DNA from 3 places in the Methylobacterium sp. P5_C11 genome. Region 2 is predicted to be linked to each of the others. Evidence: predicted binding sites of a transcription regulator. Region 2 holds the regulator's gene; each other region holds the start of a gene.
The links. The regulator PhoB, encoded in region 2, activates phosphate uptake and scavenging genes when phosphate is short. The targets are predictions, from matches to a motif close to TGTCATNNANCTGTCAT.
Positions count from the first base shown of each region.

Region 1: the regulator PhoB is predicted to act here: its motif matches at 2,223-2,239, upstream of ACXJKQ_RS02440 (UDP-2,3-diacylglucosamine diphosphatase).
Region 3: the regulator PhoB is predicted to act here: its motif matches at 1,665-1,681, upstream of phnC (phosphonate ABC transporter ATP-binding protein).

Region 1 is NZ_JBFULS010000002.1:131,304-135,624, forward strand. It holds gene ACXJKQ_RS02430 (D-2-hydroxyacid dehydrogenase) at 1-460, opposite strand, end outside; gene ACXJKQ_RS02435 (aminotransferase class V-fold PLP-dependent enzyme) at 564-1,772, opposite strand; gene ACXJKQ_RS02440 (UDP-2,3-diacylglucosamine diphosphatase) at 2,290-3,105, shown strand; gene ACXJKQ_RS02445 (glycosyltransferase family 4 protein) at 3,116-4,162, shown strand; gene ACXJKQ_RS02450 (ribonuclease HII) at 4,200-4,321, shown strand, end outside.
Region 2 is NZ_JBFULS010000007.1:59,967-76,849, forward strand. It holds gene ACXJKQ_RS06295 (TadE/TadG family type IV pilus assembly protein) at 1-333, opposite strand, end outside; gene modC (molybdenum ABC transporter ATP-binding protein) at 442-1,545, opposite strand; gene ACXJKQ_RS06305 (glutathione S-transferase) at 1,611-2,264, shown strand; gene modB (molybdate ABC transporter permease subunit) at 2,295-2,987, opposite strand; gene modA (molybdate ABC transporter substrate-binding protein) at 3,003-3,818, opposite strand; gene ACXJKQ_RS06320 (hypothetical protein) at 3,937-4,077, opposite strand; gene ACXJKQ_RS06325 (hypothetical protein) at 4,292-4,435, opposite strand; gene ACXJKQ_RS06330 (50S ribosomal protein L11 methyltransferase) at 4,711-5,631, shown strand; gene rmf (ribosome modulation factor) at 5,672-5,845, shown strand; gene ACXJKQ_RS06340 (hypothetical protein) at 5,846-6,172, opposite strand; gene ACXJKQ_RS06345 (aminopeptidase P family protein) at 6,237-8,075, shown strand; gene ACXJKQ_RS06350 (protein-disulfide reductase DsbD family protein) at 8,195-10,372, shown strand; gene phoB (phosphate regulon transcriptional regulator PhoB) at 10,555-11,250, opposite strand; gene phoU (phosphate signaling complex protein PhoU) at 11,398-12,117, opposite strand; gene pstB (phosphate ABC transporter ATP-binding protein PstB) at 12,230-13,045, opposite strand; gene pstA (phosphate ABC transporter permease PstA) at 13,068-13,958, opposite strand; gene pstC (phosphate ABC transporter permease subunit PstC) at 13,971-14,948, opposite strand; gene pstS (phosphate ABC transporter substrate-binding protein PstS) at 15,034-16,074, opposite strand; gene ACXJKQ_RS06385 (hypothetical protein) at 16,308-16,553, shown strand; gene ACXJKQ_RS06390 (hypothetical protein) at 16,568-16,768, opposite strand.
Region 3 is NZ_JBFULS010000025.1:58,249-62,569, forward strand. It holds gene ACXJKQ_RS15230 (ceramide glucosyltransferase) at 1-287, shown strand, start outside; gene ACXJKQ_RS15235 (DUF1045 domain-containing protein) at 313-999, shown strand; gene ACXJKQ_RS15240 (chloramphenicol acetyltransferase) at 992-1,612, shown strand; gene phnC (phosphonate ABC transporter ATP-binding protein) at 1,725-2,573, shown strand; gene phnD (phosphonate ABC transporter substrate-binding protein) at 2,676-3,602, shown strand; gene phnE (phosphonate ABC transporter, permease protein PhnE) at 3,619-4,321, shown strand, end outside.

The DNA.
Region 1 (4,321 bases), on a different contig from region 2:
CCACGATGCCGAGGGTCGAACCGGCGATGTCGTAGATCGGATAATCGAAGTAGCAGAACTGCGTCGACTTCGCCCAGTCGCCGCGCCGCACCGAGTTCGCGTAGGGCACGATCGCCCGGCGCAGGGCGAACATCAGCCCGACCACGTGCTCCGGCACGGTGTTGAAGGCGTAGTTGCGGATGTTGACGACCGTGATGCCCTGGGCCTTGGCCTGGGCCTTGTCGACCACGTCCGTGCCGGTGGCGGCGACCGCGATCAGCTTCAGGTCGGGGAGCTGCTTCAGGGTCTCGGCCCGCATCGGGACCTTGTTGATCAGCGCGATCTCCGCCCCCTGGAGGCGGGAGACGGTGTCCTCCGGCGTCCAGGTCGAGTCGTGCTCGACGTATTCGTGCGGGAAGTTGAACGGTCGAACCCTGGCGTCGAGGGATTCACGGTCCAGGAATACGATCTTCTTGGTCATAGGACCCCTCTCGGACGACGGGCAGTTTCCTCGATAGTCTTGTTCTTACTTGCGCGTCGGGGCGGGTCCGGCAACCCGGTCCCGCCCCGATCGCGTGCGCCGATTACGCCTTATGCAGCGGATTCTCGCGCAGGTAGCTGGAAGCGGCCGCGACGCCCGAGCCCGGCGTGACCTTGATGCCGCAATCGATCATGGCCATCTCGGCGCCCGCGATGGCGCCCAGCAGCGACAGTTCGTTCAGATCGCCAAGGTGACCGATGCGGAACACCTTGCCGGCGACTTTCGACAGGCCGGCGCCCAGCGAGAGGTTGTAGCGCTCGTAGGCGTGGGTGATCACCTTGGCGGCGTCGGCGCCCTCCGGCACCACGATCGCCGTGACCGTGTCGGAGTTCCACTTCGGCTCCTTGGCACAGGGCTTGAGGCCCCAGGCCGCCACCGCCTGGCGGGTCGCCTCGGCGAGCACGTGATGGCGGTGGTAGACGTTCTCCAGCCCCTCCTCCTTCACGACCTGCAGAGCCTCGCGCAGGCCGTAGAGCAGCGGAAGGACGGGGGTGTAGGGGAAATAGCCGGTGGCGTTGGCGGCCAGCTGGTCCTTCCAGGCGAAGTAGGCGTGGCCGAGCCGGTCGTTGCGGCCGGTGCCGCCCTCGGCGATCTTGAGTGCCTTCGGGCTGATGCAGATCAGGCCGAGGCCGGCCGGCAGCATGAAGCCCTTCTGCGAGCCCGCGATGGCGCAATCCACCTTCCAGGCGTCCATCTCGAACGGCAGCGAGCCGATCGACGAGATGCCATCCACGAACAGCAGCGCCGGGTGGCCGGCGGCGTCGATCGCCTTGCGCACCGCGCCGATGTCGCTGGTGACGCCCGTGGCGGTCTCGTTGTGGACGACCATGACGGCCTTGATCTTATGGTCCTTGTCGGCGCGCAGGGCCTCCTCGATCTTCTGCGGATCGGCGCCGGTGCCCCACTCCTCCTCCTGGACGACGACGTCGAGGCCGAGGCGCTGAGCCATGTCGACCCAGAGATGGCTGAACTGGCCGTAACGGGAGGTCAGCACCGTGTCGCCGCGGCAGAGGGTGTTGGACAGGGCCGACTCCCAGATGCCGGTCCCCGAGGACGGGAACAGGATCACCGTCCCGTTGGTCGAGCCGAACACCATCTTGGAGTCCTGCAGGAGCGGCTTCACGAGCTCGGGGAAGCTCGGCGACCGGTGATCCTCCGACGGCACGTGCATGGCGCGCAGGACGCGGTCCGGGATGTTCGTGGGGCCGGGAATGAAAAGGTGGTTGCGACCGGGGCGCCGGGTTGCGGCCATGATGTTTCCTCCGAAAAGTTCATTGCGCGCGGGCGTGAACCCGCGCCGGGTTGTTCAAGTGTCCTCGGGAGTCGGTCCGGCGCACCGGAGCCGGCTTGCGCCGCGCCCCCTCGAACGCCTTCCTCTGCCGTAAGTCGGGGGGCGCAGCGGAGCGGCAGGCGGCCTCACGCCGCTCGCGTCGCGGCACGCCCCCGCGCACCGGTCGCCTCCGAAATGCCGTCCCGTCCGACGGCCCCAGGGCCGTCCTCGCCGCCTTCCTGTCAATGTCCGGCCGAACTCGTGTCGAGCCGCCGGTTCCTGGTATTATGAGGCGGTGGAGCCGGAAAGGAAAACCGGAAAAACTTCCGGAACTTGGCAAAAAAATTTTTTGTGCGTCGCAACGAAGCCGATCCTGGGTTGAGAGCCCCTGAGGCGACGGAGGTTCGGCGCGACCGCCGCGCGCACAACCCGCGTCATCAAACTGAGACGTGATCCCGGTCAGGTTTCCGGCACCGTACAGCCGCCGGGAGAGGGTGCCGTGGCCGAGGTTGAGGAGATGCCGGTTCGCGTGCGGACGCTGTTCCTGTCCGACCTGCATCTCGGCACGCGCGGATGCCAAGCGGGCCTGCTGCTGTCGTTCCTGAAGGATTACGACGCCGACACGATCTACCTCGTGGGCGACATCGTGGACGGCTGGCAGTTGCGCTCCGGCTGGTACTGGCCGCAGGAGCACAACGACGTCGTGCAGAAGTTCCTGCGCAAGGTCCGCAAGGGCGCGCGGATCGTCTACCTGCCGGGCAACCACGACGAGTTCCTGCGGGACTACGTCGGCACGAATTTCGGGGGCATCGAGCTGGCCGAGACCGCGATCCACGAGGCCGCGGACGGCAAGCGCTACCTCGTGATCCACGGGGACCAGTTCGACATGGTGGTGCGCCATTCGCCCTGGCTCGCCCATCTCGGGGACGGCGCCTACACCCTGGCGCTGACCCTCAACACCCTGATCAACAAGGTGCGGCGGCGGCTGGGCCTGTCCTACTGGTCGCTGTCGGCCTGGGCGAAGCTGCGGGTGAAGAACGCGGTGAGCTTCATCGGCCGGTTCGAGACGATCCTCGCCGAGGAGGCGCGTCGCCAGGGTGCCGACGGCGTGATCTGCGGCCACATCCACCACGCGGCGGACCGGCCCATCGGCGCATTGCGCTACCTCAACACCGGGGACTGGGTGGAATCCTGCACGGGGCTCGTAGAGCACTACGACGGCCGCATCGAGGTCCTGCACTATCCGAGCCTCCTGCGGGCGCGGACGGCCGAGGCCGTGCCCCAGACTCTGCCGGGCCGGCGCGCCGTGGCTTGAGGACACCGCCGTGAAGCTTCTGATCGCCAGCGACGCGTGGCATCCCCAGGTGAACGGCGTCGTGCGCTCCCTGGAGCAGATGGTCCGCCGCGCCCCGGACCACGGCTTCGAGACGGCGCTGCTCTCGGTGGCGGATTTCCGCTCGCTGCCGCTGCCGGGCTACCCCGAGATCCGCCTCGCTTACGCGGGCCGCGAGCGGGTGGCGGCACGCTGGCGGGCGGAGCGGCCGACCCACGTGCACATCGCCACGGAAGGGCCGGTCGGCCTCGCGGCCCGGCGGCACTGCCTAACCCACGACCTGCCCTTCACCACGAGCTACCACACGCGGTTTCCGGAATACCTAGCCGCCCGTGCGCCGGTGCCGGAGGCGTGGTCCTACGCCTACCTGCGCCGGTTCCACAGTGTCGCCCGGGGCACGATGGTCAGTACCGCCTCGCTCCAGGACGAATTGTCGGCCCGGGGCTTCCCCCGGCTGATGCGCTGGACCCGGGGCGTCGATACCGGGCGCTTCCGCCCCGCCGAACCCAAGGATCCGCCGCCCGCGGACCTCGCCGGCCTGCCCCGGCCGCTTTTCCTCTATGTCGGGCGGCTGGCGGTGGAGAAGAACGTCGCGGCCTTCCTCGGCCTCGACCTGCCGGGGACGAAGGTCGTAGTCGGCGATGGGCCGGACCGGGCGCGGCTCCAGGCCCTGGCGCCCGGGGCGCGCTTCCTGGGCACCCGCACCGGCGCGGACCTCTCGGCGGTCTACGCGGCCTGCGACGCGTTCGTGTTTCCGAGCCTGACCGATACGTTCGGCATCGTGCTCTTGGAGGCCCTGGCCAGCGGCCTGCCGGTGGCGGCCTTCCCGGTACCGGGTCCCAACGACGTCGTCGGCGGGACGGAGGTGGGGATCCTCGATCGGGATCTGCGCGCCGCCGCGCTGGCGGCACTGGGCCTGTCCCGTGCCGCGTGCCGGGCCGAGGCCCTCCGCTGCGGGTGGGAGGTGAGCGCGCGGCAGTTCTTCGTCAACATCATCGAGGCGCATGGCGGCGCGCGGAGTGCCCGGGATGCCGCCTGACGCGTGACGGCGCCCGTCCGGGATGGCAGGAGGCGCCATGCCCTTCGCCAAGCCTCTCGCCAAACCCCTGGCCACGCCCCTCGCGAAACGTCCGGCCGCCCGGCCACCCTTCGATCCAGCCCGCGCCGCCACCTACCCGACGGCGATCGGCTGCGACGA
Region 2 (16,883 bases):
ATCGTTGGGATCCGGGCCGACCTGCACGGTGATGCTGCCCGGCGAGAACATCGCGCCGGCACTCAGGCTTCGGTTCACCACGCTGCGGGCGAGGCTCGCACGCTCGGTATCGGTGACGCCCGCCACGGAGGCCCGCGCCGCCTCCGCGGCGATCTGGCGCAGGTTGTTGGCGGCGCCGAGGCAGATCCCGAACGCCGCGATCCTGGCGGACAGAAGCAGCAGCATGGGTGCCACGAGGGCGAACTCGACCGCGGAGCTGCCGCGCCGACACATCCAACCGCTCGGCGCGTCGCGCCGGCGCAAGCGCCGCACGTCCATCGCATCGCCCTTCACCGCGTCTCGGGCAGCCCGACCGCTGCACGACCCATCGTGGGCGCGATATTATAACCGAAGGTTGTTTTGATCTAATATTATGCAACCAATGAGGGTATCGCTTGCGCCTCAGATGGCCGTCGGCGGCCGCAGCAGGCCGATCCCCGCCGGATCGAAGGCGGCGCTCTTGATGATTGCATGGACGTCCCGCCCCGGTTCCAGGCCGAGTTCGCGGACGGAGGCGGCGGTGAGGCGCGCCACGAGGCGCGCACCGTTGCAATCGATCTCCACCGCGGTCTCGGCCCCCGCGACCGCGAGCCCGCAGATCCGGCCGGCCAGCACGTTGCGGGCGCTGAGCCCCCGCGGGCGCTCGGTGGCAACCAGCACGTCGCGGGCGGCGATCCGTACCCTTAGCCGCGTCCCCGGAGGCCGGGAGAGGCCCGGGACCAGCAGGCGCCCGGCGCTCCCGGCCAAGCGGGTCAGCCCGGTCGCGGCATCGGTATCCTCGACGATCATGTCCAGCAGGGCACCTGCCTCGGCGTCGTGGACCGGTACGAGATCGGCCCGCCGCAGGATCGTCTCCGCGGGACCGGCCGCGGCGACCCGCCCCGTCTCCAGGACGACCACCGTGGTGGCGAGACGCGCCACCTCGGACACCGCATGGCTGACGTAGACGATCGGCACGCCGGCCTCGTCGCGCAGGCGCTCGATGTAGGGGAGGATCTCCGCCTTGCGGGCCTCGTCCAGCGCCGCCAGGGGCTCGTCCATCAAGAGGAGGCGCGGCTTGGCGAGGAGCGCCCGCCCGATCGCCACCCGCTGGCGCTCGCCCCCCGACAGCCCCGCGGGCCGCCGGTCGAGAAGGTGGTCGATGCCCAGCATGTCCGTCACGGCCGCGAAGGCCGCCGGGTCGGCGCGGTGCCGGCCGAAGAGCCGGCCGTAGCCGAGGTTGGTGCGGACGCTCAGATGCGGGAACAGTCGGGCATCCTGGAACACCACGCCGACCTGCCTCCGGTGCGGAGGCAGGATGAGCCCGGCAGCGGTATCCACCAACGTCGTCCCTCCGGCGACGATGCGTCCCACGTCCGGCCGGGCGAGGCCGGCGATCAGATCGATCAGCGTGGTCTTCCCGGAGCCCGAGCGTCCGAACAGGGCGGTCAGCCCTGGTCCGGCTTCGAAGGCGGCATCGAGGGCGAAAGCCCCGCGGCGAAGCTGCACGTCGACCTGGATGCTCACGCGGGGGGACTCGGGTAACAGGTCTCGCGGCGCGTCCCGGTGCCGCTCCGGACAGGCCCGCGAGGATCACGGTCCACCATCTCGAGAACTGCCGCTCGCAGCGCGTGCTCTGGCTGCTGGAGGAACTCGGGCTGCCCTACACGGTGAAGCGCTACGCCCGGGATCCCCGCACGTTGCGGGCGCCAGCCGAACTCGTGGCCGTGCACCCGCTCGGCAAGTCGCCGGTGATCACCGACGGTGCGCGGGTGGTCGCCGAGACCGGCGCGATCGTCGCCTATCTCACGGGTCTCGCCGGCGGCAGGCTGGTGCCTGAACCGGAAACCGAGGCGCGGGCGCGCTACGTTTATGGGCTGCATTACGCGGAGGGGTCGGCGATGCCGCCGCTGCTCCTGAAGCTGACCGTCGGTCGCCTGGCATCGGGCAGCCCGTGGCTCCTGCGCCCCCTGATCCGCCGGATCGCCGATTCGGTGCTCCAGGGCTTCGTCGATCCGGACCTGCGCCGGCACGGGGCCTTCTGGGAGGCGGAACTCGCCGGCCGGCCGTTCTTCTGCGGTGCGGATTTCACGGCCGCCGACATCATGATGAGCTTCCCGTTCGAGGCCTTCGCGGCACGCGGCACGGGTGCGGGGCCGCAGGTGACAGACTGGCTCGCGCGCATCCATGCCCGACCGGCCTATCGGCGGGCTCTGCGGCAGGGTGGCCCCTACGCGTATGCCTGAACGGTCCGCCCCGCTCGGAACCGCTCTCATTCAGCCCGCTCCCAGCCGCCGCCCGGCGCGGGCGGCCAGGAATTCCGAGATCAGCAGGGCCGTCACCGACAGCGCGATCGAGATTAGGGTGAGGCGCAGCGCCGGCCCCTCCCCGCCGGGAACCTGGGTCAGGGTGTAGATGGCCGACGGCAGGGTCTGGGTCTCGCCCGGGATGTTCGACACGAAGGTGATCGTCGCGCCGAACTCGCCCATGGCCTTGGCGAAGGCCAGAACCGCCCCTGCGATGCAGCCGGGCAGGCTGAGCGGCAGCGTGATCGTGAGGAACACCGCGACGGGAGGAGCGCCCAGCGTCCCCGCCGCCTGCTCCAGGCGCCGGTCCACCGCCTCGATCGACAGCCGCATCGCCCGCACCATCAGCGGGAATCCCATGACCGCACAGGCGAGGGCTGCGCCGGTCCACCGGAACGAGAACACGAGGCCGATCTCCGCGAGGGCGGCGCCGAAGGTCCCCCGCCGACCGAACGCCAGCAACAGCAGGTAGCCGGTCACCACCGGCGGCAGGATCAGCGGCAGGTGGACCAGCCCGTCGAGGAGAGCGCGGCCGGGGAACCGCCGACGCGCCAGCAGCCACGCGACGGCCAAGCCGGGCACGAGGCTCGCGAGCGTCGCCACCGTGGCCACCCGAAGGCTCAGGGCGACGGCGGTCCACTCCTCCGGGGTGAGGCCGAGCAAGGGAGTGGCGCGCCGCTACTGGCTGGCGCCGGGCTGTCCGATCACCGTGAAGCCCTGGCGCTCGAACAGGCCGCGGGACTCCGGCCCGCGCAGGAAGGTCAGCAGGGTGGCAGCGTCGGGATTGAGCGAATCCTTGGTCACCGCCGCCGGGTAGACGATCGGCGGATGGCTGTCCGCCGGGAAGGTCGCCAGCACATGGACGCTCGGATCGGCGGCCGCGTCGGTGGCGTAGACGATGCCAAGGGGCGCCTCGCCCCGAGCCACGAGCAAGAGGGCGGCGCGCACATTCTCCGCCTGAGCGATCTGCCCCTTCACCGCGTCCCAGGCGCCCAATGTCTCCAGGGCGGCCTTGCCGTACCGGCCCGCGGGGACGGCGTCGATCGTGGCCATCGCCAGCCTGCCGCCGCCGAGCATCCGCGTCAGGGTGGTGCCGAGATCCGGCGCGAGGGCGACCTGCGGATCCCCGGCGCCGTTCTTCGGCCCGGTCGCGATCAGCACCAGGGCATTGCGCAGGACATCGATCCGCGATCCTGGCTTCAGGAGCCCCGCGCGGTCGACGTAGTCCATCCAGGCGCGGTCGGCCGAGATGAACAGGTCGGCCGGTGCTCCGCTTTCGATCTGCTTGGCGAGGGCGTTCGAGCCCGCGTAGGAGATCCGTGTGGTCTTGCCGGTCGCCTTCGTCCAGGCCGCGGCGGCCTCGTCCAGGGCGGTCTTGAGGCTGGCGGCCGCGAACACCGCCACGGGCTCCTCGGCCCGCGCCGCCCGATCCGCGGGCGCGACCATCAGGGTCGCCAGGGCGAACGAAGCCAGGATCCGTCGGGTCAGGCGCATGGAAGGGTGTCCCCCGGTCGCGGCCCGCTATATACGGCGGGGTACGACGGGGATCATAGGGCCGGTTCCGCGGCCGGCCAAGGGCAGACGGCGGTGATCGACCGGACCTCAGCTCGCGTCATCCCCGCGTGGACTCGCGACGGTCCTCGGGCGTGGCCTCGGCCCGGTGCAGGCGGCTCAGCAGGACGAGCAGATGGCCCGGCAGGGGTCCGTCCGGCGCCGGACCGCCGAAGATGCGTTCGCGCGGACGGGAACGCACGGACGTGTCGTTGACGACCACGGGCCCCCGGGGGCCGGAACGCCTGGACTTGGTCACGCTGTACGCACCCTGCTCAATCGTGATTCACGTAAAAAGCTGGCAAAAACGTCGCTCGAAGCGGCAGGTTCCGCGGCAGCGCTGGATCATGTGGTTAACGCGCGAACAGTGTGCCGCATTCCTGGGCAGTGCCCGCTGCGATTCGCGCGACCTCATCTCACCACGTGCGGATGTCGCGGCGATCGGCCGACCGGCCTTCCGGGACGCCGCTCATGCCATCCGCCACCAGCACCGCCCAGACCGCGGCCGCAGCTGTCGTCACGATCGCGAAGGCGACGCTGATCAGGAGGGGCGAAAGCATGGCGGCCCGGTCGTCTGGAAAAACTGGCGCGCCGGTTCGCGATGAACGGCGCGCCTAGTTAAGGGTCTGGCCTTGGGGAAGCCGAGACTGTTTAAGCACGGGTGATGGCTCTGGACACTGATTTCGATCGACGCAATCGCAAGTATTGCCGGTTGTGTCCGACCGGCAACAAGGGGGCGCGCCGGGTCTCGGCCGCGCGGGTCCGCCCGCGGCGACCGGATTTTTTCGCCCCGCCCCCTGGGATGTGGCGCGCCCCGGCGTTACAGCCCGGTATCATGCTCGAAGGCCTGCCGCCCCACCGCCCGTCCCACGTCCTGCGCCTGCTGACCGACGAACGGTCGGCCCGGGCGATGACGGATCTGCTGGGCGAGATGTTCGATCCCATGGAGACCGCGGTCGCGGCCTTCGAGGACGAGGATGGCCGCACGTGGCGCCTCGAAGCGTATTTCGCCGACGCGCCCGACGAGGATTACGTCCGCGCGCTGATCCGGCCGGTGATCGGCGACGCGGCCGACGCCGCGGAGTTCCGCACGATCGCGGAGCAGGATTGGGTGCGCGCTTCGCTGGAGGGGCTGAAGCCGGTCCGCGCCGGGCGCTTCCTCGTGCACGGCTCCCACGACCGCGATGCCGTGCGGGCCAACGATCTGCCCATCGAGATCGAGGCGGCCCTGGCCTTCGGCACCGGCCATCACGGAACGACCCTGGGCTGCCTGCGGGCGCTGGTTGCCGAGTTGAAGCGCCGGCGCCCGGCTTATGTGCTCGATGTCGGCACCGGCACCGGGATCCTGGCCTTCGCGGCCGCCAAGGCTTTGCGGCAGCCGGTCGTGGCCGGCGACCTCGACGCCGAGGCCGTCCGCACGGCCCGGGAGAATGCCCGGGCCAACGGACTCGGCCCCTATCTCAAGCTCTACGAGGGGTCCGGGGTGCGCCATCGCCTCGCCCACCGGCCGCGCCATTTCGATCTGGTCTTCGCCAACATCCTCGCGCGGCCCCTGAGGCTGCTCGCGCCGACGCTGGCGCGGGTGGTCGCCACGGAGGGCGTGCTGGTTCTGTCTGGCCTGATCGCCCGGGACGTCCCGGGCGTCCTCGCGGCCTACCGCCTCCAGGACTTCGCCCTCGTGCGGCGCGGCGAGATCGAGGGCTGGGTCGCCCTCGTCCTGATGCGCGGCGGCGCGGCGCGTCGTCCGCGACGCTGAACCGCTCCGAACCGGCCGTGCGCCTGCGCGTTATCCGCGCATGAGCCGCACGTCGCCCCATAACCCACCCTCGGACCCCATCGCCGAGGGCGCCCGCGCCCGGGCGCAGGGCCGGCCGAAGGACGCCTGTCCCTATCCGGCGGGTTCGGCCGCCCGCAGGGCCTGGCTAGAAGGCTATGACGGCGCGCCGGACACTCCGGCGACGGGCGGCTGATCAGCGCGCGGTCCGCAATCGCCCGGGCCGATGCGGCCCGGGCGGTTCCCCGGTCGTCTCCGTCGGCAGTTCACCCCCTTCGGCCTGCGCCACCGGCGCGCCGAGGGCGGCCATCAAAATCCGCAGACCGTCGATCCACTCCTCGAGTTCCGCGAGCGAATCGAAACCGTCCCGGCGGACCACGGTCGCAGGTTCGATCGTCACGACGGCGTCGAAGCGGCCGTCGGGTCTGTCGCTGATCCGGTAGTAAACGCGGCGTGGCATGTCTGAGGAATAGGCCAAAACCCACGGCGTGATAAGATTGTTGACGATCTTTAACCACCGCAACGATGCGGTCCCTCGCGAAGGCGGGGTGTTGCGACGCGGGAGCGGCGGGCGCTAGGCTCGCGGCATGACCGAGACCAGCCCGCCACGGCCCCACGCCCGCTTCCAGAGCTTCGACGATCCGAGCCATCGGAAGGGGCCTGAGCGAATCGAGGCCCTGCGGACGGCGTTGCGCGAGAACGGGCTCGACGGCTTCGTCGTGCCGCGGGCCGACGAGCACCAGTCCGAATACGTTCCGGCCGATGCCGAGCGCCTGGCCTGGCTTACCGGCTTCACCGGTTCGGCCGGCACGGCCGTGATCCTGATGGAGACCGCGGCGCTGGTCGTCGACGGCCGCTATACCCTCCAGGCACCCGAGCAGGTCGATACCGGCGTGGTCGCGGTCGTGCCCCTGTCGGACTCGACGGCGGAGTCCTGGATCGGCGCCAACCTCAAGCGGGATCAGGTGCTCGGCTTCGATCCCTGGCTGCACACGCCGGACGGCTTGGCTCGGCTGGAGCGTGCGGCGACCCGTGCGGGCGGCGCGGTCCGGGCGGTGCCGAACCTCGTCGACGCGGTCTGGGCCGGCCGGCCGAGGCCGCCCGCCGGACCGGTGGTAATTCATCCGGATGCGCTCTCCGGCGAGACCGCCGCAGACAAGCTCGTCCGGATCCGCGCGTCCCTCGCCGAGGGAGGCTGCGACGCCTTGGTGATCTCGGACCCGCACAATCTCGCCTGGGCGTTCAACCTGCGCGGCTCCGATGTCGGCCACACCCCCCTGGCCCTCGGCTACGCGATCCTCCCCCGCGAAGGCAGGGCTCGGCTGTTCCTCGGCTCGCCGAACGTCGACCCGGCCCTGCGTGCGGCGCTCGCCCCCCTCGCCGAGATCCTGTCCCGGGCGGATCTGGACGATGGGCTGGGATCCCTGGCTGGCGTGCGGGTCCGCCTCGATGCGGCGACCGGCGCCGTGGCCCTGAAAGAGAAGATCGAGGCCGCCGGCGGAACCGCCGACATCGGCAAGGATCCGATCACCGGGATGAAGGCGGTCAAGAATGCCGCCGAGATCGCTGGTGCCCGCGCCGCCCATATCCGCGACGGGGCGAGCGTCGTGCGCTTCCTGGCGTGGCTCGACGGCGCGGCCGCCGCCGGCGGCCTCACCGAAATCGTCGCCGTCGAGGCGCTGGAGGATTTCCGCGCCGCGGGGGGCGACCTGCGGGAGGTCTCGTTCCCGACGATCTCGGGATCCGGGCCGAACGGCGCGATCGTCCATTACCGGGTGAGTCGCGCCACCGACCGCACGGTCCGGGCCGGCGAGCTGTTCCTGATCGATTCCGGGGCGCAATATCCGGACGGCACCACCGACATCACCCGCACGGTCGCGGTGGGCGCTCCGAGCGCGGAGATGCGCGACCGCTACACCCGGGTCCTGCAGGGCCACGTCGCCATCGCCCGGGCCGTGTTTCCGGTGGGCACGACCGGTGCCCAGATCGACGCCTTCGCCCGGGCACCGCTCTGGCGGGCGGGCCTCGACTTCGATCACGGCACCGGACACGGCGTCGGCGCCTTCCTGTCGGTGCACGAGGGGCCGCAGCGGATCGCCAAGACCGGCACGGTGGCGCTGGAACCCGGCATGATCCTGTCCAACGAGCCCGGCTACTACGCCCGCGGCGCCTACGGTATCCGGATCGAGAACCTCGTGCTGGTCGAGCCCCGCACCATCGCCGGCGGCGAGCGTCCGATGCTCGGCTTCGAGACGCTGACGCTCGCCCCGTACGACCGGCGGCTGATCTGGACGGACCTGCTCGACCCCGAGGAGCGCGCCTGGATCGACGCCTACCACGCCCGGGTGCGCGACACCCTGGCACACGGGTTGGACGCAGATACGCGCGACTGGCTGGAGCGCGCTACGGCGCCGCTGGAAGGGTGACGCACCGGCGCAGGACCCCGGTCGCAGGTCGTGGTAAGACCCGGCATCGTGAAAATGCCCGCCCTGGGCCGGACACGCCCCGCGTGAAACCGCGACCGCCCTGCGCGCGAAGGGACAGCATGATCCGCCGCCTCGCCATCCTGATCCTGGCCTGCACCGCGGGCCTCTCGGCCGCTGCCGCCCAAGGTCTCCCGCAGGGATTCCGCACGCCCCCCGACCTCGTCCGGTCGAGCCTCGTGGCCGAGCCCGCCGCGGTCGCCGGCGCGCAGCCTTTCACGCTGGCGGTGCGGATGCAGATCAAGCCCGGCTGGCACGTCTACTGGCGGAACCCGGGTGATTCCGGCCTGCCGCCGGAGGTCACCTGGACGCTGCCAGCGGGCTTCAACCCCGGGGCGATCCGGTGGCCCGCCCCGGAGCGCATCCCGATCGCGACGCTGATGAACTACGGCTACGAGGGCGAGGTGACGCTCCTCGTTCCGGTCACGCCGCCGCCGAGCCTCGACCCGGCGGATCCGGTGCAGATCCGGGCGAAGCTCACCTACCTCGTCTGCGAGACCGAATGTGTCCCCGGTTCGGCCGATCTGGCCCTCACCCTGCCGGTGGGCAAGGCCGACCCGGACCCGGCCAATGCGGCGCTGTTCGACCGTGCCCGGGCCGCCCTGCCCAAGCCGGCACTCTGGCCGCTCCGCGTGTCGAGCCAGGGTGACACCCTCCGGCTCGATTTCGCCGCGACCGGCCTCAGGCCGGATTCCATCCGGAACGCCGCGTACTTTCCCTATGCCGAGACGGCGATCGACAACGCCGCCGCGCAGGTGATGTCCGTCGACGAATCCGGCCTGCACCTCACCCTCGCCCGCAGCACTCCGGCCGATCCGGCGCCCGGCACGCTCCCCGGCGTCCTGACCCTCGACGAGCTGGGTGATTCCGGAACGCGACGCCTGGCCTTCGCGTATGGCGACGAGCCGGTGCTCCAGGCCGCCGCGGCCCCGGCGGCCTCGGCGGCGACCACACCGGCGGCGGCCACAACGGCGATCGGTCCCGATCTCGACGCCCTGACGATTGCGACGGCTGCCGCCTTCGCCTTCCTCGGCGGCCTGATCCTCAACCTGATGCCCTGCGTGTTCCCGGTGCTGTCGATCAAGGTGCTGAGCCTCGTCCGGCATGCCGGCGAGAGCCGGTCGCGGCTGCGCCTGCACGGCTTCGCCTACACGGCGGGCGTGGTGGGCAGTTTCCTGGCCCTCGCCGCCTTGCTGATCGCCCTGAAGGGCGGCGGCGCGGCCATCGGCTGGGGTTTCCAGCTGCAATCGCCCGCCGTGGTCGCGGGCCTCGCCTACCTGCTGTTCGCGATGGGCCTGAGCCTGTCGGGCGTCGTCCATGTCGGCGGCGGCCTCGCCGGGATCGGTGACGGCCTCGCCCGAAGGGCCGGCCTGAGCGGCTCGTTCTTCGCCGGCGTCCTCGCGACCCTCGTGGCGACGCCCTGCACGGCACCGTTCATGGGTTCCGCGGTGGGCTTCGCGCTGACCCAGAGCGCAGGGGTGGCGCTCGCCGTGTTCGCGAGCCTCGGCCTCGGCCTCGCCCTGCCGTTCCTGGTGCTGACGCTCTGGCCGCCGGCCCTGCGGGCGCTGCCGCGGCCGGGGGCCTGGATGGAGACCCTCAAGGAGATCCTGGCCTTCCCGGTCTACGCAACGGTGGCGTGGCTGATCTGGGTGCTGGCACAGCAGGTCGATCCCCAGGGTCTGCTGGCGGCACTGATCGGCCTCGTGCTGATCGGCTTCGCGGCCTGGGCCTGGGAGCACGGACGTGCCGGCGCGCCCACGGCCGGCCGGATCGCGCAGTCCGCCGCGGCCCTCGCGCTGCTCGCCGGGGCCGCCCTCGCGGTGACCCTGCCGCGGGACCGCATCGCGCCGTCGGCGCAGGCCGCCGACGGGGTCGAGCCGTTCACCCAGGCACGCCTCGCCGCCCTGATCGATGCGCACCGCCCGGTCTTCGTGGACATGACCGCCGCCTGGTGCATCACCTGCGCGGTGAACGAGGCGACCTCGCTCAACACCAAGGCCGTACGCTCCGCGATGGCCGAGCGCGGTGTGACCTACATGAAGGGCGACTGGACCAATCAGAACCCCGAGATCACCCGCCTCCTGGAGAAGCACGGGCGCAGCGGCGTGCCGCTCTACCTGCTCTACAGCGGCACCGGGGAGCCCCAGGTGCTGCCGCAGATCCTGACCGAGGGCACGGTCCTCGCGGCGCTGGAGGCGGTGCCGGCCGCGTCGGGCCGGAGCGCGGCGCTGGCCCGCTGAGGCTTTGAGGGGCCTAGCCCGCTCGAAGATCCGCGCGCCCGTCCCGCCGTCTTTGCGAGCGGAGCGAAGCAACCCAGCAGCGCCACGCTCACAGGCGTCCCGATGCCCTGGGTCACTTCGCTGCGCTCGTGATGACGGAACGGCCGGAGCGATGTCCTATCCGGACAGCCCGTGGGGCCGCCTCAGGCTTCGAGGGAGAAGGTCTCGTCGAAGGCGTAGCCGGAGCCGCGCACCGTCCGGATCGGGTCCGCTTGGCGCGGCCCGTTCAGGGCCTTGCGCAGGCGCCCGACATGCACGTCTACGGTCCGCTCGTCGATGTAGACGTCGTGACCCCAGACCCCGTCGAGCAGCTGCTCCCGGGAGAAGACCCGGCCCGGCGCCAGCATCAGGAATTCCAGCAGCCGGAACTCGGTCGGACCGAGATGCAACTCCTCGCCGCCGCGGCGGACGCGGTGGCCGGTGCGGTCGAGCTCCAGGTCGCCCGCCGCCAGACGGTCCGAAACGTGGGCGGGCTTGGCCCGGCGCAGAAGCGCACGGATCCGGGCGAGCAGTTCCGGTACCGAGAACGGCTTGACGATATAGTCGTCGGCCCCCGTGCCGAGCCCCCGGATCCGGTCACCCTCCTCGCCGCGGGCGGTGAGCATGATCACCGGCAGGCGCTCGGTCTCCCGGCGCGCCCGGATCCGGCGGCACAGCTCGATCCCTGAGAGGCCCGGCAGCATCCAGTCGAGCAGGACGAGGTCCGGGATCCGCTCCGCCAGCAGCAATTCGGCGTCGTCGCCGCGGGCAGCCGTGTCAACCAGGAAGCCTTCCGCCTCGAGATTGTAGCGCAGCAGCGTGGTCAGCGCCTCCTCGTCCTCGACGATCAGGACTTGCATGCTCACGTTTGATGACCCGTTCTACCAGCGGCCCCGCGGATGGTGCAGGAGGCACCGCTCCGCCTCAATCCGTACGCACGGCCTCTCTGGCGGCACCCCACAGGAGACGGCGCCCCCAGCCGCGGCGTACGGCCCGATTCCGGGTGCTCACGGAGCCTGGACACCGTCCACCGTCACGTAGTTCGAGGCATCGTTCTTCGGCCTGTCGCCCGCCAGGGTCTCGCCCGTGGCGAGGTAATGGATCGTCTCGGCGATGTTGGTGGTGTGATCGCCGATGCGCTCGACGTTCTTGGCGCAGAACAGGAGATGCGTGCAGAACGAGATGTTGCGCGGATCTTCCATCATGTAGGTCAGGAGTTCGCGGAACAGGGAATTGTACAGGGCGTCGATCTCGCCGTCGCGCTCCCAGACGTCGTGCGCTGCCTCGATGTCCCGGCTCGCATAGGCGTCGAGGACGTCCTTGAGCTGACCCTCGGCGAGGTCGCTCATGTGGCGCACGCCCAGAACGATCTTCTGTGCCGGCGCCTGATCGGAGATCGCCACCACCCGCTTGGCGACGTTCTTGGCGAGGTCGCCGATCCGCTCGAGATCGCCGGAGACGCGGATCGCCGAGATGGTCTCGCGCAGGTCGATCGCCAGGGGCTGGCGCCGGGCGATGAGCAGCACCGCGCGTTCCTCGATGTCCCGCTGGAGGGCGTCGAGGCGCTTGTCGGCCAGGATCACCGCCTGCGCGAGGGTGTCGTCCCGGCGCACGAGGGCGTCGGTCGCCTCCGCGGTCATCTTCTCGGCCACGCCGCCCATCTCCGAGATCGAGCGACGCAGGTTCTCCAAGTCGGTATCGTAGGAGGTGACGATATGGCCGGGCATGGTGGATCCTTCGATGGTGTCCCGGGGGCGGCGCTCCGGGGGGCGGACGGCGATCCGCCGGCAGACCCCGGAGGTGGAGCGGCGGTGCCCGGGGCCGGAGGGTTCGGGCAGGCTAGCCGAAGCGGCCGGTGATGTAGTCCTGCGTGCGCCGCTCCGTCGGGTTCATGAACATCCGGTTGGTCGGGCCGAACTCGACCAGCTGGCCCAGATACATGAAGGCGGTGAACTGCGAGATGCGCGCCGCCTGCTGCATGTTGTGGGTGACGATCACGATGGTGAACTCGTCGCGCAGCTGCTCGATCAACTCCTCGATGCGGCCGGTGGAGATCGGGTCGAGGGCCGAGGTCGGCTCGTCGAACAGGATCACCTCCGGGCGCTGCGCCACCGTGCGGGCGATGCACAGGCGCTGCTGCTGTCCGCCCGACAGGCCGGTGCCCTGCTGCTTCAGCTTGTCCTTCACCTCGTCCCACAGGGCGGCCTTGCGCAGGGATTCCTCGATCCGGCCGTCCAGCTCGGATTTCGGCAGCTTCTCGTAGAGGCGCAAGCCGAAGGCGACGTTGTCGTAGATCGACATCGGGAACGGCGTCGGCTTCTGGAACACCATGCCGATGCGCGAGCGCAACTCGTTCAAATCGACGGAGGGGCTGAGGATGTTCTCGCCGTCCAGCAGAATCTCGCCCTCGGCCCGCTGCTCCGGGTAGAGGCTGTAGATCCGGTTGAAGCAGCGCAGAAGGGTGGACTTGCCGCAGCCGGACGGCCCGATCAGCGCCGTGACCTGCCGGTCGTGGAAGTTGATGTTGACGTCCTTCAGTCCGTGGAAGCTCCCGTAGTAGAAGTTCAGGCCCTTGACGGCGATCCGTACAGGCCCGCCCTCTTCGGCGCGATTGCGGTTCAGATCGACCGTGGGGATCGCGGAGGCGGCGTTCATCGTCGTGTCCTCGAAGGGGGTCTCAGCGCGTGGGCTGCGGCTTGATCACGAGGCGCGCGATGATCGACAGCGCCAGGATCGTCGCGGTGATGAGGAGCGCGCCCGCCCAGGCGAGGCCCTGCCAGTTCGGGTAGGGCGAGAGGGCGAACTGGTAGATCATCACCGGCAGGTTCGCGACGCCGCCCATCAGGTTGGCGGAGAACCAGGAATTGTTGTTGAGGGCGGTGAACAGGAGCGGCGCGGTCTCGCCGGCGATGCGCGCCAGCGCCAGGATGATCCCGGTGACGATGCCGGCGGACGCCGCCCGCCAGGTCACGCTGACGATCACCGTCGAGGGTGGTGCGCCGAGGGCCGCGCCCGCCTCCCGCAGGGTGCCGGGGACAAGGCGCAGCATGTCCTCGGTGGTGCGCACGATCACCGGGACGGCGATGATGGCGAGGGCCACGCCGCCGGCCCAGCCCGAATAGGTCCCCATCGGCCGCACCATCAGCGTGTAGACGAACAGGCCGATCAGGATCGACGGCGCCGAGAGCAGGATGTCGTTGAGGAAGCGGATCAGCGCCGCGAGCTTCGAGCCGCGTCCGTACTCGGCCAGGAAGGTCCCCGCCATGACGCCCACCGGGGTGGCGATCAGGATGCCGATCCCGGTCAGCACGAGGCTCCCGAGGATGGCGTTGGCGATGCCGCCACCCTCGGAGCCGGGACCCGGGGTGGGGCTGGTGAACAGGGTCGGCGTGAAGCCGCGCACGCCCTGGACGATCAGCATCACCAGGATCGAGCCCAGGACCAGGGCGCCCACCAGGGTCGCGGCGGTGCAGGCGATGCGCAGCGTCCGGTCGGCGAGGCGGCGCCCCCGGCGGACCCGGCCGGGACGGCGCTGGGCGGTCGCGGCGATCGTGTTGGTGGCGTCCATCGCGCGAATTCCTCAGGCGGCCTTGACGCGGCGGGTCAGCAGCCGTGCGATGATGAGCACGACGAAGGTGATCACGAACAGGATGCAGCCCAGGGCCATCAGCGCGTTGAGCTGAAGGCCGTCCGCCTCGTTGAACTCGTTGGCGATGCGCGACGCGATGGTCGAACTCGGATCGAAGATCGACGCGGAGAGCCGGTTGGCGTTGCCGATCACGAAGGTCACCGCCATCGTCTCGCCGAGCGCCCGGCCGAGGCCGAGCATGATCGCTCCGATGATCGAGACGGCCGCCTGCGGAACCAGAACGTGGCGCACCACCTCCCAGGTGGTGCAGCCGATCCCGTAGGCGCTCTCGCGCAGGACGGTGGGGATCTGGTCGAGCATGTCCCGGGCGATCGAGGCGATGAACGGCACGATCATGATCGCCAGGATGATCCCGGCGGTCAGGACCCCGACGCCGGACGGCACCCGGGCGTAAAACAGCGTGCCGACGACCGGCATGCCCTCCACGAGGTTCGAGGTCGGGATCTGGACGAAGCGCGCGAAGAGCGGCGCGAACACGAACAGCCCCCACATGCCGTAGATGATGCTCGGCACGGCGGCGAGCAGCTCGATCGTCATGCCGACGGGCTTGCGCGCCCAGCCCGGGCAGAGCTGGGTCAGGAAGACCGCGATCCCGAGGGACACCGGTACGCCGATCAGCAGAGCCAGGAAGGCGGAGGCGACGGTGCCGATCACCGCCACGAGGGCGCCGTACTGCTCGGTCCCGACGTTCCAGGCGCTGGAGGTGAGGAAGGCGAAGCCGAATTCGCGGAAGGCGGGCCAGCCGCCGTACAGGATCGATCCGAGGATGCCGGCGAGCACGATCAGGACGAGCAGGGCCGCTCCGTAGGAGAACGTCCGGAACAGGGTGTCGAGGCTCCGGCTCGGCGCCTTCCGCGCGGTGGCAGCACGAGGTCGGCCCAGGGCGATCGAGTCTGTCAAAGCGGGCATCCGCGGTTCTCTGCGAAGGGTGGCGTGGTAGCGCGGTGCGATCTCAGAAGCGAGGGAGGAGGTTCTCACCTCCTCCCGGCCACGCTTACTTGGTGTAGACGGGCTTGCCGTCCTTGCCCTTCACGTCGTTCCACTCCTGGTGGATCAGCTCGACGACGTTGTCCGGCAGCGGGACGTAGTCGAGGTCGGAGGCGAGCTTGTCGCCGTTCTTGTAGGCCCAATCGAAGAACTTGAGCGTATCGGCGGCCTTGGCCGGATCGGCGGCATCCTTGTGGATCAGGATGAAGGTCGCCGCCGTGATCGGCCACGCCTCGTCGCCCGGCTGGTTGGTGAGCGAGATGCCGAAGCCCGGGGCTGCCTTCCAGTCGGCGCTCGCGGCGGCGGCCTGGAACGCCTTGTCGTCCGGCTGTGGATACTTGCCGGCCTTGTTCTGGAGCAGGGCGTAGGACAGCCTGTTCTGCTTGGCGTAGGCCGACTCGACGTAGCCGATGGCGTTCGGCACCTGCTTCACGGTGGCGGTCACGCCCTCGTTGCCCTTGCCGCCCTGGCCGACCGGCCAGGAGATCGTCGTGGCCGCGCCGTACTCCTTCTTCCAGGGCTCGGAGACCTGGGACAGGTAGGTGGTGAAGATGTTGGTCGTGCCCGACGCATCCGAGCGGTAGACCGGCGTGATGTTCGAATCGGGTAGCTTGAGCCCCTCGTTGAGCTTGGCGATCCGGGGATCGGTCCACTTGGCGATCTTGCCGGCGTAGATGTCGGCGAGGACGTCACCCGTGAGCTTGAGCTTGCCCGGCTCGATCCCGGGGATGTTCACTACCGGCACGACACCGCCCATGACCGTCGGAAACTGGACGAGGCCGTCCTTGGCCAGCTGCTCGCCCTTCAGCGGTGCGTCGGTGGCGCCGAAATCGACCGTCTTGGCCTGGATCTGCTTGATCCCGCCGCCGGAGCCGATCGACTGATAGTTAAGGCCCGAGCCCGTCTCCTTCCGGTAGGCCTCGGCCCACTTGGAGTAGACCGGGAACGGGAAGGTGGCGCCGGCACCCGTGATGTCGGCGGCGAGCGCCGCGGACGCCAGCTGAGCCGTCGCGAGGCCGACGGCGAGCGCGTAAGCGAAGGGTCTCAATGGAATCTCCGTTGCCGTCGGGCGGGATCCTGCGCCGCTCCGCCGGCAAGCCCGTGCCCGCGGCAGAGCTATGCGGCCGATCTTCCGAAGAGACCCAGCGCCGGCCGCCCGATGGCCGGCCGGTTACGACAGGGAGATGACACCGGCATGACATCGCGCCGCATCTCCGGCGGCACGGTTCCGGGGTCTCGTGCGTTCCTCACTGGTAGCACCAGAGGAAGGACGTCCGGATCGTGAGCGGCGAGGAGGTCGATACGGCGACGGACGCCGATCCGGCTTGGCTGGCTCTGCATGCCGAGCGGGAAGCCGTGGAACGCGCCCTGACCCTGGCGCAGGCCCGCCAGAAGTTCAGTTCGGATCCGGAGGTGGCCGCGACGGCGCAGATCGAGGAGGCCAAGCTTCTCGCAGCTCTCGACCGGGTGCTGACCTTGATTCGCGCCGCCGAATACCGCCGCCGGCCGGGTGCGCGCCGCTGGTAGGAAGGATGGTCGGGTCAGTTCGCCCGGCGCAACTCCCGCTCCTTCTGGCGCAGGCGCAGGAGGAGTTCCACGTGGGTGTCGGTGATCGGCTGCGTGTCGACGCTGCCCTCGTAGACCATGCGGAGTGTGAGGCCGAGCTGGCGGGTGTCGACAGCGCGCTTCAGAGGCTGTCCCGCAGGCAGGTGGCCTTCGGAATCGACGACTGACGGCTTCATGTCTCCCTCCCGCCCATCGGCCGCCTCGACCAGCCGCGGCTTCGGGATGGCGCCACTCTCACGATGAGTGGTTAACAAAGTGTTACTATCAACCAACGGTTAGGGTTGCTGCCAG
Region 3 (4,321 bases), on a different contig from region 2:
TCCTGCTGCCGGCCCTCCTCGTCGCCCTCTGGGCCGGCAGCCTCGCGGGCCTCGCCGGCGCTGCCGGCCTCGCCGCCCTGTGCTATGCCGCCGAGCACCGGCTCGCATTCCGCGCGGGCTGGCACCGTTCGCCCCGCATGCTGGCGGCCTTCCTGGCGCGCGACGTCCTGATCCCGGCGATCTGGCTCGGCGCCTGGATGCAGAGCGCCATCGTGTGGCGGGGCAACGCCATGGATGTGCGTCCCCGGCGGGCCGCCGATGCGCGTCCCTACGCGCCGACGGCCTGACCGCTCGACGATCGGAGGCCGAGACGTGTCGCGCCGCTACGCCCTCTATTGCCTGCCTGCCCCGGGCTCCCGGCTGGAAGCCTTCGGCCGGTCCGTCCTCGGCACCGACTCCGTCGCGGGGGCAGCGGTCCCGCACCCGGAGGGCTTGAGCGACCTCGCCGCCGTCACGGCGGGCGCCCGGGTCTACGGGTTCCACGCCACCCTCAAGGCGCCCCTGCGCCTCGCGACGGGCACCACGGAGGCGGATCTCGTCGCCGCCACCCGCGACCTCGCGGCCGCCCACCCGCCGGTGGCGGTCGGAAATCTGGTGGTCGCCGCCCTCGGGCCGTTCCTCGCCCTGGTGCCGGAGGCCCCGCCGCCGGGCCTGGGGCTCTTCGCCGCCGAGTGCGTCGCCGCCCTCGACCCGTTCCGCGCGCCGCTCACCGAGACCGAGCGGGCCAGACGCCGCCCGGAGCGCCTCGACCCGCGCGGGCGGGCGCTGCTGGCGCGCTGGGGCTACCCGTACGTGTTCGAGGCCTTCCGCTTCCACATGACCTTGACCGACGCCCTGCCGGAGGCGGAGCGCGACGCGTGGCACCGGCGCCTGTCCGAGGCCTATGCCGCCGCCGGGCCGGATCCCCTCGTGATCGACGCCGTCTGCCTCCTGACCCAGGACGGGTCGGGCTCGTTCCGGCTCCTGGCGCGCCTGCCCTTCGGAGAGGCCCGTGGTTGACCGCGCCCTCGGACTCGAACCCGCGATCGATCCCAYCGCCCGGGTCGTCGATGGCCGCCTCGGCCGCTACACGGAGGTCGGCGCCCGCACCCGCCTCACCGAGACGATCCTCGACGACTATTCCTACATCGGCCAGGATTGCGAGGTGATCTACACGACGATCGGCAAGTTCTGCTCGATCGCCGCCAGCGTGCGGATCAATCCCGGCAACCACCCGATGGAACGCGCGTCGCAGGCGCACTTCACCTACCGGGCGCACGCCTATTGGCCGGACGAGGCGGACGAGCCGGCCTTCTTCGACCGGCGCCGGTCGAGCCCGGTGGCGATCGGCCACGATGTCTGGATCGGCCATGGCGTCGTGGTGCTGCCCGGCCGCACCGTCGGCACCGGCGCCGTGGTGGGCGCGGCCGCCATCGTCACCCGCGACGTCGAACCCTATACGATCGTCGTCGGCAATCCCGCCAAGCCGGTCCGGCGCCGCTTTCCCGAAGGCGTCGCCGCGCGCCTGATGCGTCTGGCCTGGTGGGACTGGGATCACGAGCGCCTGCGCCGGGCGCTCCCGGATTTTCGCAGGCTGCCCATCGAAGCATTCCTGGAGAGATACGAAGATTAAGTCGGCTATCGAACTACAGTCGCTGCGCCGGCAAACTTAATCGACCTGTATTCGTCATCCAATCGTCGTGAAATCGGCGTTTAGCTGCGGCCATTCCCCGGCGGATGGTGGCATGCTGGTTATCGAGGGTCTCACGCGCCAATACGGCGACCGGCGCGCCGTCGACGGCGTGTCGCTCCGGATCGAGCCGGGGAGCTTCGTCGGCGTGATCGGCCGGTCGGGTGCCGGCAAGTCGACGCTGCTGCGCCTCATCAACCGGCTGGCCGACCCCACGTCCGGGCGCATCCTCCACGAGGGGCGGGACGTCACGGCCCTGCAGGGCCGAGCCCTGCGGGCGTGGCGCACCCGCTGCGCCATGATCTTCCAGCAGTTCAACCTCGTCGGCCGCCTCGACGTGATGACCAACGTGCTGATGGGCCGCCTCAGCCACGCGCCGAGCCACCGATCCCTGCTGCGCCTCTGGTCCGAGGAGGACCGCGCCATGGCGCTCGCGGCCCTGGAGAGCTTCGACATGGGCGAGTTCGCCGGCCAGCGGGCCGACGGCCTGTCGGGCGGGCAGCAGCAGCGTGTCGCCATCGCCCGCGCCCTCGTGCAGGAGCCCGAGATCCTGCTCGCCGACGAGCCCGTCGCCTCCCTCGACCCGCGCAACACCCGCTTGGTGATGGACGCGCTGGCCGAGGTGAACCGGCGCTACGGCATCACGGTCCTGTGCAACCTGCACTCCCTCGACCTCGCCCGCGCCTATTGCGACCGCCTCGTCGGCCTCGCGGCCGGCCGCGTCGTGTTCGAGGGCGGCCCGTTCGACCTCACCGAGGACGTCGCCCGCCGGCTCTACGGCCTGGAGGCCGGCGAGGTGCTCGATGATGCGGCCCAGCGCGAGGCCGAGCAGCGGGCGGCGATGCCGGGCCGGCCCGGCTTTGTGCCGGCCCGGCCGGTGCGCGAGGCCGCCCTCGGCGCCTGAACCGGGCCATCCGGCCCCAACACCAACGACGGATCGGGAAACGCCCGGCCGGCCCCGCGGCCGGCCGAACCCGCGACACACGCCGACACGAAGGACGACACGATGATCACCCGACGCACCCTCGCCGCCGCCGCGGCCCTCGCCCTCCTCGGCCTGCCGGCCGCCGCCCAGGACTGGAAGGCCCAGTACCCCGAGTTGACCCTGGGCGTGATTCCGGCCGAGAACGCCTCGGGCACGTCCGACCGCTGGGCGCCGCTCACCGCCTACCTGACCAAGACCCTCGGCGTGCCGGTGAAGCTGCGGGTGGCGAGCGACTACGCGGCCGTGATCGAGGGCCAGCGGGCCGGGAACATCCAGATTGCGTGGTACGGGCCGGCCTCCTTCGCGCGGGCCGTGATGACCGGCGTGAAGATCGAGCCGATCGTCAACCAGAAGCACGAGACCGGCGCCTCGGGCTACTATTCGGTGGTCTACGTGCTGGCTTCCAGCCCGTACAAGACGGTCGAGGATCTCAAGGGCAAGAACCTCGCCCTGGTCGATCCGAACTCCACCTCCGGCAACCAGGCGCCGCGCTTCTTCCTGAAGCGGGCGGGCTACGACGTCGAGAAGTTCTTCGGCAAGACCTTCTTCGCCGGCAGCCACGAGAACGCCGTGCTGGCGCTCACCCAGGGCACGGCCGACGCCGCCGCCAACCTGTGGAATTCCGAGACTGACACGATGGTCACCCGCATGGCCGCCAAGGGCATGCTCAAGAAGCCCGACGGGACGCCGATGCAGCAGTCGGACTTCCGGGTCGTGTTCAAGTCCGACTTCCTTCCGGAGGGACCCTTCGCCATGCTGGAGAGCCTGCCGGACGACCTGAAGGCCAAGATCCGCGCCGCCTTCGTGGCCCTGCCGAAGGCCGACAAGGCCGCCTTCGACCGGCTCTCCGACGGCAAGGACCAGGATCTCACGCCGGTGACCCTCAAGGATTACCAGCCGATCATCGACATGCTGCGGTTCAACGACGAGCAGCGCCGGAAGTCCTGATCCGGAGCCGCCGGACTTGCGCGGTCCGACACCCCTGTCGCCGGAGCGGGCAGCCGCCCTCTCCGGCCTCTACGCAGCGGCGACCGGCGCCGCCCGTCGCCGCACGCTGGCGAGCTTCGCCGTCGTGGCGCTGCTCGCCGTCGTGGCCGGGCTCGCCGCCGAGGTGCGGCCGCTGGTCTTCGCCGAGAACATCGGCAAGTTCACCGCCTACATCCGGCAGATCCTGCCGCCGATCGGCCTCGAGCACCCCCTCGAGGACGTCCGCGCCTGGTACTGGGGCCTGCCCAAGTGGCTCGGCCTGCTGGGCGAGACCCTGCTCATGGCCTATCTCGGGACGCTGCTCGGGGGGCTCGCGGGCTTCGCCCTCAGCTTCGTGGCCGCCGCCAACCTCGTGCGGTCGCGCCTGCTGCGGCTCGGCGCGAAGCGCCTCCTGGAGCTGTGCCGCACCGTCCCCGAGGTGGTGTTCGCGCTGATCTTCGTGATCGCCTTCGGCCTCGGCCCGATGGTGGGCGTGCTCGCCATCGCGATCCACACCACGGGGGCGCTGGGCAAGCTGTTCTCCGAGGTGGTCGAGAACATCGACATGCGTCCCGTCGAGGGCCTGTCGGCCTCGGGCGCCACCTGGGTCCAGACGGTGCGCTTCGCGGTGCTGCCGCAGGTGCTGTCGAACTTCGCCTCCTACGCGCTGCTGCGCTTCGAGATCAACGTGCGCGGGGCCG